DNA from 2 places in the Streptomyces sp. NPDC041129 genome. Region 2 is predicted to be linked to the other one. Evidence: riboswitches for the same ligand, from Rfam matches in the RefSeq annotation. Region 2 holds a riboswitch; the other holds the start of a gene.
The links. Region 2 has a riboswitch for glycine ahead of gcvP (aminomethyl-transferring glycine dehydrogenase). Riboswitches for the same ligand answer to the same signal wherever they lie in the genome.

Region 1 (6,992 bases), on a different contig from region 2:
GCATGATGGGCGCTTTCCCCTCCATAGTCGGAAACTTTTCGGGCTCTCGGGTGGTGGCAGGCGTCAGCGGCTGCGCGGGTCGAGAGCGTCGCGGAGACCGTCGCCCAGCAGATTGAACGCCAGGACGGTGACGAAGATGGCGAGACCGGGCACGATCATGAACTGGGGATCGACCTGGTAGTAGGTGACCGCTTCGCGGAGCATGCCGCCCCATGAGGCCTGCGGGGGCTGGATGCCGACACCGAGGAAGCTCAGGGACGCCTCGAAGAGGATGTTGGTCGGGATGAGCAGCGTCGAGTAGACGATGATCGGGCCGACCAGGTTCGGCATCAGCTCCCGGAACAGGATGTACGGGCCCTTGGCACCCATGCCGCGGGAGGCGTCCACGAACTCGCGCTCACGCAGGGCGAGGGTCTGGCCGCGCACGATCCGGCCCAGATAGGGCCAGTTGAAGAAGCCGATGACGAAGATCAGCACGCTCAGGTGGAGCGGGAGCCCGTTGAGGCCGAACGCGCCGCCCTGCAGCGTGGCGGAGATCGCGATGGCGAACAGCAGGAGGGGGAACGCGAGGAAGGTGTCCATCAGGCGGCTGATGATGTTGTCGACCCGGCCGCCGTAGTAGCCCGCGACGACGCCCATGATGGCGCCGATCACGTTGGACAGGATCGTGGCACCGAAGGCGACCACCAGCGACACCCAGGAGCCCTCCAGGACGCGGGTGGCGATGTCCCGGCCGAACTTCGGGTCCACACCGAGCGGGTGGTCCGCGCTCATGCCGCCCCAACTGCCCTTGGGCAGCGAGGTGTCGGGGGTGATGAGGTCCTGGTGGAAGGCGTTGGGGTCGAGTCCGAGCAGGGCCTGCAGGGGCCGGGAGAGGATGGCCAGCGCGACGAGCAGGACGACGATGACGCCGCCCGCGACGGCGACCTTGTCCCTCTTGAATCTCGACCAGGCGATCTGGCCAAGGGAACGACCCTCGATCCGCCCCTTACCGGCACCCTCGAGCACAGCTTCCGGCTGTGTCTCGGCTGCCGCCCCGGTGGTCTCGATCGGTGCGGTCACAGTGACCCGACCCCTCTCGCCGGTGGTGACCGGCCTGCGCCTGCCGCGGTTTGCGGCTTTGTCGACTTGCCTCGATCGCGAGGTTCGACCTCACGTCTGAATCGGGAGTCTTCAGCTTCTTTGCGATCACCCGCCAGAGCTGGCGGGGAAAGTATGCGCAACCGTGATGCAGTCCAGGGGATTCCGTTATCCGATCACGGGGTAACGGCCACCGGACAGGGGGCACTTGGGACAGAACGGCGCTTCGGCTCCAATCGGACGAAACTTCGCTCTTCTACGCGCGGAGAAGTCCGTCCCGCGCACGAATTCTCCACCACGGTCCAAGTGGCGGACTCCCCGGCCCGGTTGCTCAGTAACCCCCGTGGACCGGCGGGTAGCCGTAACCGGGGGCCGGCGCCTGAGGCTGCGGCGGGCCCTGCGGCTGCGGCTGGGGAACGGCCGCGTGGGCGTCGCGATCGTAGAACGGGCGGGCGTTGGCCCGCATCCACAGCACCACCGGGTCGTAGTCGTCGGTCATCGCGACCGTCGACACCGGCAGTCCCTCGGGGACCGCGCCGACGGACTGCTGCATCATCGCGCGCACCGAGTCGACGGCGGCGGGCGAGGTGTCGTAGACGTCCAGGCCGATGGCGAGGTACGGCGCGCCGAGCGCGGGCTGCACCCAGGCGCGGCGCAGCGAGCGCAGGGCCGGGGTGCGGTGGGCGTTCTGCGTGAGCAGGGCGTAGAACTGCGCGACGTCGATGCCGGGTTCCGACAGCCGCAGGGGGCCGGCGGGCTGGCGGTCGAGGCCGGTGGCGATGCGACGCAGGTCCAGCCAGGGGATGCCGACGCCGCCGCCCGGGGCGTGCGGATTGAGCCAGAGGCCGTAGTGGTCGGGGTAGAGGGTGCGGGCCACGTCGAGCCCGTCGACCACCTCGTAGGAGCGGTTCCAGCCACTGGCCGAGAGTTCCTGCGCGGAGGTCACACAGGGGGCGTAGCCGGAGCCGTCGACCTCCATGTTCCCGTACTGGGCGTCCGGGGATCCGGCCTGGCCGTGCCACAACAGCATCCAGATCTGGCCGGAGGAGGGGGTGGCGAGGGCGCGCAGCAGTGCCTCGTACGCGTCGTAGCGGCCGGGGGTGACCTGGCGCAGCATGTGCTCGACGCTGCCGCTTGGGCTCGCGCTCACCTGTCTTTACCGCCCCTTCGATTCTTGCCCCGTGTTCGGGGACAGCTTAAGCGCCCAATGGCTCGGGGCCCTGTGTTCGTGCGCGGGTGCGGCTCGGTCGCGGCTCGTCGCACAGTTGCCGCGCCCCTCAGGCCTGCTGTCCCCGAACCCGCCGGTCAGTGGCCGTACTGGTAGAAGGGGCGGACGTTGGATTTGAGCCAGGTGGCCACCGGGTCGTCCGTGACGTCCAGGAGGACGAGGTTGACCTGCCATTTGACCGGGGCTTTACCCAGAGCCCGGCCGAGGGCCTCCAGGGGAAGGGCCCGCAGGTCGCCCTCCCACTGGGAGAGTTCCACACCCACGAACATCACCGGGTCGGCCGTCTCGACGGAGGCGAGACAGCGGCGGGCCGTGACCACCACTCCGGTGCCGGCGAACTCGGCGGAGGCGGCGGAGAGGAAGTCGACCGGGTCGTCCTGCCAGTCCGGTTCGAAGAGACGGACCCGGCCACCGGTGGCGGGGCCGTCCAGCGGGGTGTGGCCGGTCCGGCAGAGTTCGGCCACCGCCCCGGGCGGCAACGGCAGGCCGACCACCCCGTCGGGGTTCACGAGGATGCCGGCCTGCGGGGGCAGGCCGCGGGCGAACTCCACCGCCGGGGCGACGGTGTACGACATGTGGGAGCCGGCGGCCAGCCGGAGCTGCTCCTCGGAGCTGAAGACCGGGACGTACACCTGGCCCTCGATCTCCGTCGTGGGCAGGTCCAGGGGACCGCTGTGCGGGCCGCCGCCGTTGGGCAGCGGGATCCACAGCAGGCTGCGGCCCAGCACCTCGGCGATCCGGCCGCCCGCGCCGGGTACGCCGAGGGAGGCCGAGAGCACCTCCTCCAGTTCGTTGCCGGGCCAACCGCCGTGCGGGTGGGGGTGCGTCTGTGCCGGATAGTCCGCGGGAAGGTCCGCCGCCGAGAAGTCCATCTGCCTGCCGCCTGCTGGGAACCACTGCTGTGGTCCGAAAGGCTAGCGGGTGCCCGGGACGGCGCTCAGCCGGATCGGCCCGCGAAGCCGATGCGGCGCAGCACGTCCGCGGCGTCCCGGTCCAGCAGCACCGCCGAGCCGCAGCCCGCGGGCAGTTCTCCCCGCTCCACCGCGCGCAGCAGACGGGCCGCCGTACGGCGGTGGCGGCGGAAGGCGTATCGGGAGACCCCGCGGCCGCGCTCGCGCTGGCCCGCGCGGGCGGTCTCCGCGGTGACGTCGAGCAGGAGCAGGTGCAGGGTGCCGCCGCGGCGCCGGGCCGCGCGGACCAGCCAGCCGCGCACCCAGGCCTGGGTGCCGCAGTCGTGCACGACGACCCCCTCGCCGGTGCCGAGGGCGCGGCGCAGTCCGGCGTAGTGGGCGAGCCGGACCAGGGGGCGGTAGAGCGCGTAGGGGAGGAAGCGCGGCATCCGGGCGTCCCAGCGGTCGCGGGCGTCCTGGGAGTCGACGCGGTGACCGGGGACCGCGCGGTGCATCAGGGTGGACTTGCCGCTGCCGGGCAGCCCGGTGATCACCACCAGGTCGCGGGGGCCGAAGAGCAGGTCGTGCGGGCTGCGCCCGGCGCGCTCGCGCAGGTCGCGGACGACCGGGGCGGGACGTCCGGCGCAGCGCTCGCGGGCCGGGGCGGAGGGCTGCTTCGGCACCGCGAGACCGGTGGTGGCGGCGTAGGCCGTGGTCCTGTTCACCGTCATCGTCCTCCCCTTGTGGGCTCGGAACACCCTTTGCCCATTGAATGTAAAGAGAAGGTAATGCGCTGGTCCAGCGGTTGGGTGCGCGTACTGCCACAGCTCGGTTACAGATGCGGGCCCTGACGGGCCGGGGCGCGGCGTGCAATGATGTGCCCGCCAACTGCATACCGGCCGCTTGAATCCGCGCGGGAGAGTTCCCAGCCAGCTCAGCTGGGACGCCGAAGGAGCAAGTCCCTCCCTTGAATCTCTCAGGCCCCGTTACCGCGCGGGCGAGGCACATCTGAAAAGCGGGCCGCTGCGACAGTGGCTCCACCCAAGGTGCAAGCCGTGACCACTCCTCGCGAGGATCATGGCGAACCTCTCAGGTTCCGATGACAGATGGGGAGGAACGATCCTCGCCTGTCATGCCTGCCCTGGGAGACGACCGACCGATGAGCAGTACCGAACCCACTGGACCGCGCCGTACCGCGCTCGACGCCCTGCACCGCTCGCTCGGCGCGACGATGACCGACTTCGCCGGCTGGGACATGCCGCTGCGCTACGCGTCCGAGCGCGACGAGCACCTCGCGGTGCGGACGAAGGCCGGTCTCTTCGACCTCTCGCACATGGGCGAGATCACCGTGACCGGGCCGCAGGCGGCCGACCTGCTGAACTACGCCCTGGTGGGCAACATCGCGTCCGTCGGTGTCGGCCGCGCCCGCTACACCATGATCTGCCAGGCCGACGGCGGCATCCTGGACGACCTGATCGTCTACCGGCTGGCCGAACACGAGTACATGGTCGTCGCCAACGCCTCCAACGCCCAGGTGGTGCTGGACGCGCTGACCGAGCGTGCCGCGGGCTTCGACGCCGAGGTGCGCGACGACCGGGACGCCTACGCGCTGATCGCGGTCCAGGGCCCCGAGTCCCCCGGCATCCTGAAGTCGCTGACCGACGCCGACCTGGACGGCCTGAAGTACTACGCGGGCCTGCCCGGCACCGTCGCCGGCGTCCCCGCGCTGATCGCGCGCACGGGCTACACCGGCGAGGACGGCTTCGAGCTGTTCGTGAAGCCGGAGCACGCGGTGGAGCTGTGGCAGGCGCTGACCAAGGCGGGCGAGGGCGCCGGTCTGGTGCCGTGCGGCCTGTCGTGCCGGGACACCCTGCGCCTCGAGGCGGGCATGCCGCTGTACGGGCACGAGCTGACCACCTCCCTGACCCCCTTCGACGCCGGGCTCGGCCGGGTGGTGAAGTTCGAGAAGGAGGGCGACTTCGTGGGCCGCGAGGCGCTGGCCGGGGCCGCCGCCCGGGCCGAGCAGAACCCGCCGCGCGTGCTCGTCGGCCTGGTCGCCGAGGGCCGCCGGGTGCCGCGAGCCGGGTACCCCGTCGTCGCGGGCGGCACGGTGATCGGCGAGGTCACCTCCGGCGCCCCCTCCCCCACCCTGGGCAAGCCGATCGCGATGGCGTACGTCGACGCGGCGCACTCGGCGCCGGGCGCCGAGGGTGTCGGCGTGGACATCCGGGGCAGCCACGAGCCGTACGAGGTCGTGGCGCTCCCCTTCTACAAGCGCCAGAAGTAGACACTGGGCGCGGTCCGTCCACTGGACGTGACCCTGCGCACATCCCCGCTGCTCAGCAGCAGGTCCAGCAGTCCCCCATTCATCAGCACTCCCGCGCGTACAGGAGAATTCAGGCCATGAGCAACCCCCAGCAGCTGCGCTACAGCAAGGAGCACGAGTGGCTGTCGGCCGCCGAGGACGGCGTCTCGACGGTCGGCATCACCGAGTTCGCGGCCAATGCGCTCGGCGATGTGGTCTACGCCCAGCTCCCCGAGGTCGGTTCCACGGTGTCCGCGGGTGAGACCTGCGGCGAGCTGGAGTCGACCAAGTCGGTCTCGGACCTGTACTCCCCGGTCACCGGTGAGATCACCGAGGTCAACGAGGACGTCGTCAACGACCCGTCGCTGGTGAACTCGGCCCCCTTCGAGGGCGGCTGGCTGTTCAAGGTGCGCGTCACCGAGGAGCCGGGCGACCTGCTCTCCGCCGACGAGTACACCGCCCAGAACGCCGGCTGAGGAGTCGTAGCCGTATGACTGTCCTGAACACGTCCCTGCACGAGCTGGACCCGGAGATCGCCGCCGCGGTCGACGCCGAGCTGAACCGCCAGCAGTCGACGCTGGAGATGATCGCCTCGGAGAACTTCGCGCCGCTCGCGGTGATGGAGGCCCAGGGCTCGGTGCTGACCAACAAGTACGCGGAGGGCTACCCGGGCCGCCGCTACTACGGCGGCTGCGAGCACGTCGACGTCGCCGAGCAGATCGCCATCGACCGGATCAAGGAGCTGTTCGGCGCCGAGTACGCCAACGTCCAGCCCCACTCCGGCGCCTCCGCGAACCAGGCGGCGCTGTTCGCCCTCGCCCAGCCCGGGGACACCATCCTCGGCCTGGACCTGGCGCACGGCGGCCACCTCACCCACGGGATGCGGCTGAACTTCTCCGGCAAGCAGTTCAACGTGGTCGCATACCACGTCGACGAGGCGGGCCTGGTCGACATGGCCGAGGTCGAGCGGCTGGCCAAGGAGCACCGTCCGAAGGTGATCATCGCCGGCTGGTCGGCGTACCCGCGTCAGCTCGACTTCGCCGAGTTCCGCCGGATCGCCGACGAGGTCGAGGCGTACCTGTGGGTCGACATGGCGCACTTCGCGGGCCTGGTCGCGGCGGGTCTGCACCCGAACCCGGTCGAGTACGCGGACGTGGTCACCTCCACGACCCACAAGACCCTCGGCGGCCCGCGCGGCGGCATCATCCTGGCGAAGAAGGACTTCGCGAAGAAGCTGAACTCGTCCGTCTTCCCGGGCTTCCAGGGCGGTCCCCTGGAGCACGTGATCGCGGCCAAGGCGGTCTCCTTCAAGGTCGCCGCCTCGGAGGAGTTCAAGGAGCGCCAGCGGCGTACGGTGGAGGGTGCCCGCATCCTCGCCGAGCGGCTGACCGCCGCCGACGCCCGCGAGGCCGGGGTCAACGTGCTGTCCGGCGGTACGGACGTGCACCTGATCCTGGTGGACCTGCGTGAGTCCGAGCTGGACGGGCAG
Region 2 (6,992 bases):
GCCAGGAGCTGACCGAAGTGCGCATCACGGATCTACGTGAGGGCGTCTTCTACGCGGAGCTGGTCTTCGCCAGTGGGGTCGAGGTGAGCGCGCGTCCCTCCGACGCCATAGCGCTGGCCCTGCGTACCGGGACGCCGATCTACGGCAGTGACACGGTGCTGGACGACGCCGGCATCGCGATCCCGGACGAGCAGGAGGACGAGGTGGAGAAGTTCCGCGAGTTCCTCGACCAGATCTCGCCGGAGGACTTCGGCACCAGCAGCCAGTGAGGTATGGCGCCCCGACGGCCCGGGGGCGGTGACCTGCGGGCCCGTTGCCGTGTGGCGTGGCAATTGCCTCCGGCCATCCAGAGCGTCATGCGGTCTTCCGCGAGAGCATTCGGCTAGCCTTTCCCCGCGGTGGGGCACGAGAAACCACTCTTAGGGTGATTATCACCCGGCGTGGCGAGTGTGGCGATCGTTGACGCACCCCTGGTGACTGCCTACCGTCGAGAAGGCAGTTCAAGGACGGAGGTCGGCGTGAGAACGAGCGGCGACGGTACGGCTGGGGGTGCCCCCGGACGCGGTTTCGGGGAGAGCGGTCCGTGCCCTCCCCCGAGTTCCCAGCCACGTTCCAGCGGGCAGTACGCATATCCCGGCGGCGCGGTCGACCACGCCCCACAGCGGCCGACGGCGGTGCCGAACGGCGGAGGGGTGGCGTCCATGGCGTCCGAGGAGATCGGCTACCGGGGTCCCACGGCCTGCGCGGCCGCCGGCATCACCTACCGGCAACTGGACTACTGGGCCCGTACGGGACTGGTCGAGCCGAGTGTGCGGCCCGCCCACGGATCGGGCACCCAGCGCCTCTACAGCTTCCGGGACGTGGTCGTCCTCAAGATCGTCAAGCGGTTCCTGGACACCGGGGTCTCGCTGCAGAACATCCGCACGGCCGTGCAGCACCTCCGGGAACGCGGTTTCCGGGACCTGGAGCGCATGACCCTCATGAGCGACGGTGCCACGGTGTACGAGTGCACCTCGCCGGACGAGGTGCACGCCCTGCTCCAGGGCGGCCAGGGCGTCTTCGGGATCGCCGTCGGCGTGGTCTGGCGGGATGTGGAGAGCGCGCTCTCCCAACTGCACGGCGAGCGTGTCGACACGGGGGAGACCCTGGTCGGGCACAACCCGGCGGACGAACTGGCGCGGCGGCGCAACCGGGCCGTCTGAGGACGTCCCACCGAGCCCCACCGCACCCCACGGGCCGTGCGCCCGCGTTGTCAGTGGTGTGGTGCAGCATCGGAGGTGTGAGAAACGCGCCCACGATCCTGCATCTCGACATGGATGCCTTCTACGCCTCGGTGGAGCAGGCATCCAAGCCGAGCCTGCGGGGCAAGGCCGTGATCGTGGGCGGACTCGGACCGCGGGGTGTGGTGGCCACCGCGTCGTACGAGGCGCGGGTGTTCGGGGTGCACTCGGCGATGCCGATGGCCCAGGCGCGCCGGCTGGCGCCGAACGCCGCGTACCTGGTGCCCCGCTTCAGTCTCTACCGGTCCGTGAGCGAGCAGGTGATGGCGCTGCTGCGGGAGCTGTCGCCGCTGGTGGAGCCGCTGAGCCTGGACGAGGCGTTCGTCGACCTCGAGGCCCGGCAGGCGGCCTGGGACGCGGACTCCGCGCGCCGGGTGGCAACGAAGCTGCGCACCGACATACGGGCGGTCACCGGGCTCACGGGGTCGGTGGGACTCGCCGCCTCCAAGATGCTCGCGAAGATCGCCTCGGAGGAGGCCAAACCCGACGGACTGGTCCTCGTCGAACCCGGCACCGAGCGGGCGCTGCTCGGGCCGATGCCGGTGCGGACCCTGCCCGGGGTGGGGCCGGCGACCGGGGACCATCTGCGGCGGGCCGGGATCACCACGGTCGAGGAGCTGGCCGAGGCGGGCGAGGACGAGCTCGTACGGCTGCTCGGCAAGGCGCACGGGCACGCGCTGTACGCGATGGCGCTGGCCCGCGACGACCGGCCCGTGGTCGCCGAGCGGGAGGCCAAGTCGGTGTCGGTCGAGGACACCTACGACGTGGACATCCACGACCGGCTGCGGGTCGGTCTCGAGGTGCGGCGGCTCGCCGACCGGTGCGTGGGCCGGCTGCGCGGGGCCGGGCTGTCGGGGCGGACGATCGTACTGAAGGTCCGCCGGTACGACTTCTCGACACTGACCCGGTCCGAGACGCTCAGAGGGCCCACGGACGACCCCTCGGTGATCCGGGAGGCGGCCGAGCGGCTGCTGGACTCCGTGGACACCACGGGCGGGGTGCGGCTGCTCGGTGTGGGCGTCACCGGGCTCGCCGACTACACCCAGGAGGACCTGTTCGCCCAGGCGGCGCAGCCCTCGCCGGCGGCACAGGCGCCGGAGGAGGCCGTGGCCGAGACCGTGCCGGAGCGGCCGGAGCCCGTCGAGCGGCGGTGGCGTGCCGGGCAGGACGTGCGGCACTCCGAGCTGGGCCACGGCTGGGTGCAGGGCAGTGGTCTGGGCCGGGTGACCGTGCGCTTCGAGACGCCTCAGTCGGAGCCGGGGCGGGTGCGGACGTTCGGCGTCGAGGATCCCGCGCTGGTGCCGGCGGATCCGCTCCCGCTGGTGCTGGGCACGGATCCGCAGCCACGGATGTCGGACGCGGATCCGCCGCCGCGCCTGTCGGGTGCTCTCGACGCCGATCTGTAGGGCGGCTGCGGCCCGTGAGGTGCGGGCTCCGCCGTGGTCACCGGCGTGGCCCCCCGCCCCCGGTGGGGCCGCCGGCGGCGTGGGCTCAGGGTTCCTCGGTGCCCGCCAGCTTGCCGAAGTCGTGGTCCGCGAGCGGGGAGGGCGCCGCCACGTCCAGGCCGTAGTGGTGGTAGAGCTGGAGTTCCTGTTCGGGGGAGAGGTGGCGGCCCACGCCGAAGTCGGGTGCGTCCTTGATGAGCGCACGGTCGAAGGGAACCCGCAGGGCGCCCTCGACGATCTCGCTGGGTTCCAGGGGGACGAAGGCGTCCCGGGAGAACAGACCGGTGCGTATGGCCGCCCACTCCGGTACGCCGGTGGCGTCGTCGAGGTACACCTCGTCGATGGTGCCGATCTTGGTGCCGGTGCGGTCGAACGCCTTGCGGCCGATCAGGTTGCGCGGATCGATGTCGGTCTGCACGGTCCCTCTCCCTCCACTTGGTCGCAACTCATCCGTAAGCACTACGAAAGAGCACAATCAGGGAGGCGGCCACTCGAAGGCCCGGGCGTTGACCTCGCTGGTACGCTGACAGCGGCTGCTGACCCCGTGCGGGAGAGTCCTCCGATCACCTCGGAGGCGCCGAAGGAGCAAATCCTCCCCGGAATCTCTCAGGCTCACGTACCGCACGGACGAGGTCACTCTGGAAAGCAGGGCGGATGTCGACGGCGTCCGCCCTCACCGACGGTGAAAGCCGGCGCCCCCGGGCCGCCGGTGAAGCTCTCAGGTCGAGATGACAGAGGGGGAGGCCGTCGGGGTATCCGTACCGGGGTGCCCCTCGAAGGTCGCGTCAGACCAGGAGGCCTCCGCAATGACCGCCCATCGCACCCCGCTCTCCGAGCTCGAAGCGGGCATCCCCTTCGAACAGCGCCACATCGGGCCCGACCACGAGGCGCGGGCCAAGATGCTCGCGCACGTCGGCTACGGCTCGCTCGACGAGCTGACCGCCGCCGCCGTCCCGGATGTGATCAAGAACGCCGACGCCCTGGACCTGCCGGGCGCCCGCACCGAGGCCGAGGTGCTCGCCGAGCTGCGTTCGCTCGCCGACCGCAACCAGGTCCTCGGCTCCATGATCGGCCTCGGCTACTACGGCACCTTCACCCCGCCGGTCGTCCTGCGCAACGTCATGGAGAACCCGGCCTGGTACACGGCCTACACGCCGTACCAGCCGGAGATCTCCCAGGGCCGGCTCGAGGCCCTGCTGAACTTCCAGACGATGGTCGCCGAGCTCACCGGGCTGCCGACGTCCGGCGCCTCCCTGCTCGACGAGGGCACGGCCGCCGCCGAGGCCATGGCGCTGTCCCGGCGCATGGGCCGGAACAAGAAGGGCCTGTTCCTGATCGACGCGGACGCCCTGCCGCAGACCGTCGCCGTCATCGAGACGCGAGCCGAGCCGACCGGCGTCGAGGTCGTCGTCGCAGACCTCTCCGAGGGCATCCCGGCGGAGATCGCCGAGCGCGAGATCAACGGCGTGCTGGTCCAGTACCCGGGCGCCTCCGGTGCCGTCCGCGACATCAAGCCGCTCATCGACCAGGCGCACGAGCTGGGCGCCCTCGTCACCGTCGCGGCCGACCTGCTCGCGCTCACCCTGCTGACCTCGCCGGGCGAGCTGGGCGCGGACATCGCCGTCGGCACCACCCAGCGCTTCGGCGTGCCGATGGGCTTCGGCGGGCCGCACGCGGGCTACATGGCGGTGCACGAGAAGTTCGCGCGCAGCCTGCCCGGCCGTCTCGTCGGCGTGTCCGTCGACGCCGACGGGCACAAGGCCTACCGCCTGGCGCTGCAGACCCGCGAGCAGCACATCCGCCGCGAGAAGGCCACCAGCAACATCTGCACCGCCCAGGTGCTGCTCGCCGTGATGGCCGGCATGTACGCCGTCTACCACGGCCCCGAGGGACTGCGGACCATCGCCCGCCGCACCCACCGCTACGCCACGATCCTCGCCGAGGGCCTGAAGGCGGGCGGCGTCGAGATCGTGCACGGTGCCTACTTCGACACCCTCACCGCGCGCGTGCCCGGCAGGGCCGCCGAGGTCACGGCCGCCGCCCGGGCGGGCGGCGTCAACCTGCGTCTCGTCGACGCCGACCTGGTCTCCCTGGCCTGCGACGAGACCACCAACCGGGCTCAGCTGGAGACCGTCTTCGCCGCCTTCGGCGTCGACGGCGACATCGAGGCGCTGGACGCGGCGGCCGGCGAGGCCCTCCCCGAGGCCCTGCTGCGCACCGACGACTACCTCACCCACCCGGTCTTCCACGAGCACCGCTCCGAGACCGCGATGCTGCGCTACCTGCGCCGGCTCGCCGACCGCGACTACGCGCTCGACCGCGGCATGATCCCGCTGGGCTCCTGCACCATGAAGCTCAACGCGACCACCGAGATGGAGCCGGTCACCTGGCCCGAGTTCGGCCAGGTGCACCCCTTCGCGCCCGCCGAGCAGGCCGAGGGCTACCTCACGCTCATCCACGAGCTGGAGGACCGTCTCGCCGAGGTCACCGGGTACGACAAGGTCTCGCTGCAGCCGAACGCCGGTTCGCAGGGCGAGCTGGCCGGTCTGCTGGCCGTACGCGGCTACCACCGCGCCAACGGTGACGAGCAGCGCACCGTCTGCCTCATCCCCTCCTCCGCGCACGGCACCAACGCGGCCAGCGCCGTGATGGCCGGCATGAAGGTCGTCGTCGTCAAGACCGCCGAGGACGGTGAGATCGACGTCGCCGACCTGCGGGCGAAGATCGAGCAGCACCGCGACGAGCTGGCCGTGCTGATGATCACCTACCCTTCGACGCACGGTGTGTTCGAGGAGCACGTCGCCGACATCTGCGCCCAGGTGCACGACGCCGGCGGCCAGGTGTACGTCGACGGTGCCAACCTCAACGCCCTGGTCGGCCTCGCCAAGCCGGGCCACTTCGGCGGCGACGTCTCGCACCTGAACCTGCACAAGACCTTCTGCATCCCGCACGGCGGCGGCGGTCCCGGCGTCGGCCCGGTGGCCGTCCGCTCGCACCTGGCGCCGTACCTGCCGAACCACCCGCTGCAGCCGGCGGCCGGCCCGGAGACCGGCGTGGGCCCGATCTCCGCCGCTCCGTGGGGCAGCGCGGGCATCCTGCCGATCTCGTGGGCGTACGTCCGCCTGATGGGCGGCGAGGGGCTCAAGCGCGCCACCCAGGTCGCCGTGCTCTCCGCCAACTACGTCGCCAAGCGCCTCGAGCCGCACTACCCGGTGCTCTACAACGGCCCCGGCGGCCTGGTGGCGCACGAGTGCATCATCGACCTGCGCCCGCTGACCAAGGCGACCGGCGTGAGCGTGGACGACGTCGCCAAGCGGCTCATCGACTACGGCTTCCACGCCCCGACCATGTCCTTCCCGGTGGCCGGCACGCTGATGATCGAGCCGACCGAGTCCGAGGACCTGGCGGAGCTGGACCGGTTCTGCGACGCGATGATCGCCATCCGCGCGGAGATCGAGAAGGTCGGCTCCGGAGTGTGGCCCGCGGAGGACAACCCGCTGCGCAACGCGCCGCACACCGCGCGAGCGCTCGGCGCGGACTGGGACCACGCCTACAGCCGTGAGGAGGCCGTCTTCCCGGGCGGTGTCGCGGTCGCGGACAAGTACTGGCCGCCGGTGCGCCGTATCGACCAGGCCTTCGGCGACCGCAACCTGGTGTGCTCCTGCCCGCCGCTGGACGCCTACGAGGACTGAGCGAGCCGTACTCGTGAGCCCCGCCCGTGGACCGGGCGGGGCTCACGCGTTCGCGCGCCGCTCAGGCCGTGGCCAGCGACACCTCGGTCGCCTTGATCAGGGCGACCACGTCGGAGCCCACGAAGAGGCCGAGGTCCTCGGCCGCGTCCCTGGTGATCGCGGCGGTCAGCTCGCCGCCGGCCACGGCGATCTTCACGGAGGCCATGACCTCGCCCCTGGTGAGACGGGTGATCGCGCCGGGAAGCTGGTTGCGGATCGACAGGCCCTCGATCCTGCCGGTCGAGAGGGAGACCTCGGTCGACTTCACCAGGGCGCGAACGGCGGTGCCGGGGGCGAGACCGAGTTGCCCGGCCGCCTCCAGGGTGATGGCGGCCGTCAGGTCCTGGCCGCCGTCCAGCCGCACCTTGACGATCGCCATGACCTCGCCCGGTCGGACCTCGGTCACGTTGCCGGGGAGCTGGTTGCGGATGCTCAGTGTCATGAGCACCCACCGTAGAGCTCCCGCCGGGTCAGGCCGGGTATGCGTGGGTCTGCGTCGCCTTCACTGTCGCCCAGACCGACGCACCCGGATGCAG

Region 1: it holds a riboswitch for glycine, as region 2 does, so the genes downstream of both, gcvT (glycine cleavage system aminomethyltransferase GcvT) here and gcvP (aminomethyl-transferring glycine dehydrogenase) in region 2, are expected to answer to the same signal.

What each region holds. Positions count from the first base shown of each region.
Region 1 covers NZ_JBVIYV010000009.1:51,623-58,614, reverse strand. The annotation lists gene ACZ6B1_RS25980 (ABC transporter substrate-binding protein) at 1-4, opposite strand, end outside; gene ACZ6B1_RS25975 (ABC transporter permease) at 64-1,062, opposite strand; gene ACZ6B1_RS25970 (enhanced serine sensitivity protein SseB C-terminal domain-containing protein) at 1,412-2,197, opposite strand; gene ACZ6B1_RS25965 (enhanced serine sensitivity protein SseB) at 2,386-3,180, opposite strand; gene ACZ6B1_RS25960 (AAA family ATPase) at 3,246-3,923, opposite strand; glycine riboswitch at 4,103-4,200, shown strand; glycine riboswitch at 4,201-4,314, shown strand; gene gcvT (glycine cleavage system aminomethyltransferase GcvT) at 4,358-5,485, shown strand; gene gcvH (glycine cleavage system protein GcvH) at 5,602-5,979, shown strand; gene glyA (serine hydroxymethyltransferase) at 5,994-6,992, shown strand, end outside.
Region 2 covers NZ_JBVIYV010000003.1:7,797-14,788, forward strand. The annotation lists gene ACZ6B1_RS12755 (bifunctional nuclease family protein) at 1-269, shown strand, start outside; gene ACZ6B1_RS12760 (MerR family transcriptional regulator) at 519-1,202, shown strand; partial or broken gene ACZ6B1_RS12765 (DNA polymerase IV) at 1,280-2,850, shown strand; gene ACZ6B1_RS12770 (PRC-barrel domain-containing protein) at 2,772-3,143, opposite strand; glycine riboswitch at 3,263-3,357, shown strand; gene gcvP (aminomethyl-transferring glycine dehydrogenase) at 3,532-6,417, shown strand; gene ACZ6B1_RS12780 (TOBE domain-containing protein) at 6,479-6,898, opposite strand; gene ACZ6B1_RS12785 (ABC transporter ATP-binding protein) at 6,927-6,992, opposite strand, start outside.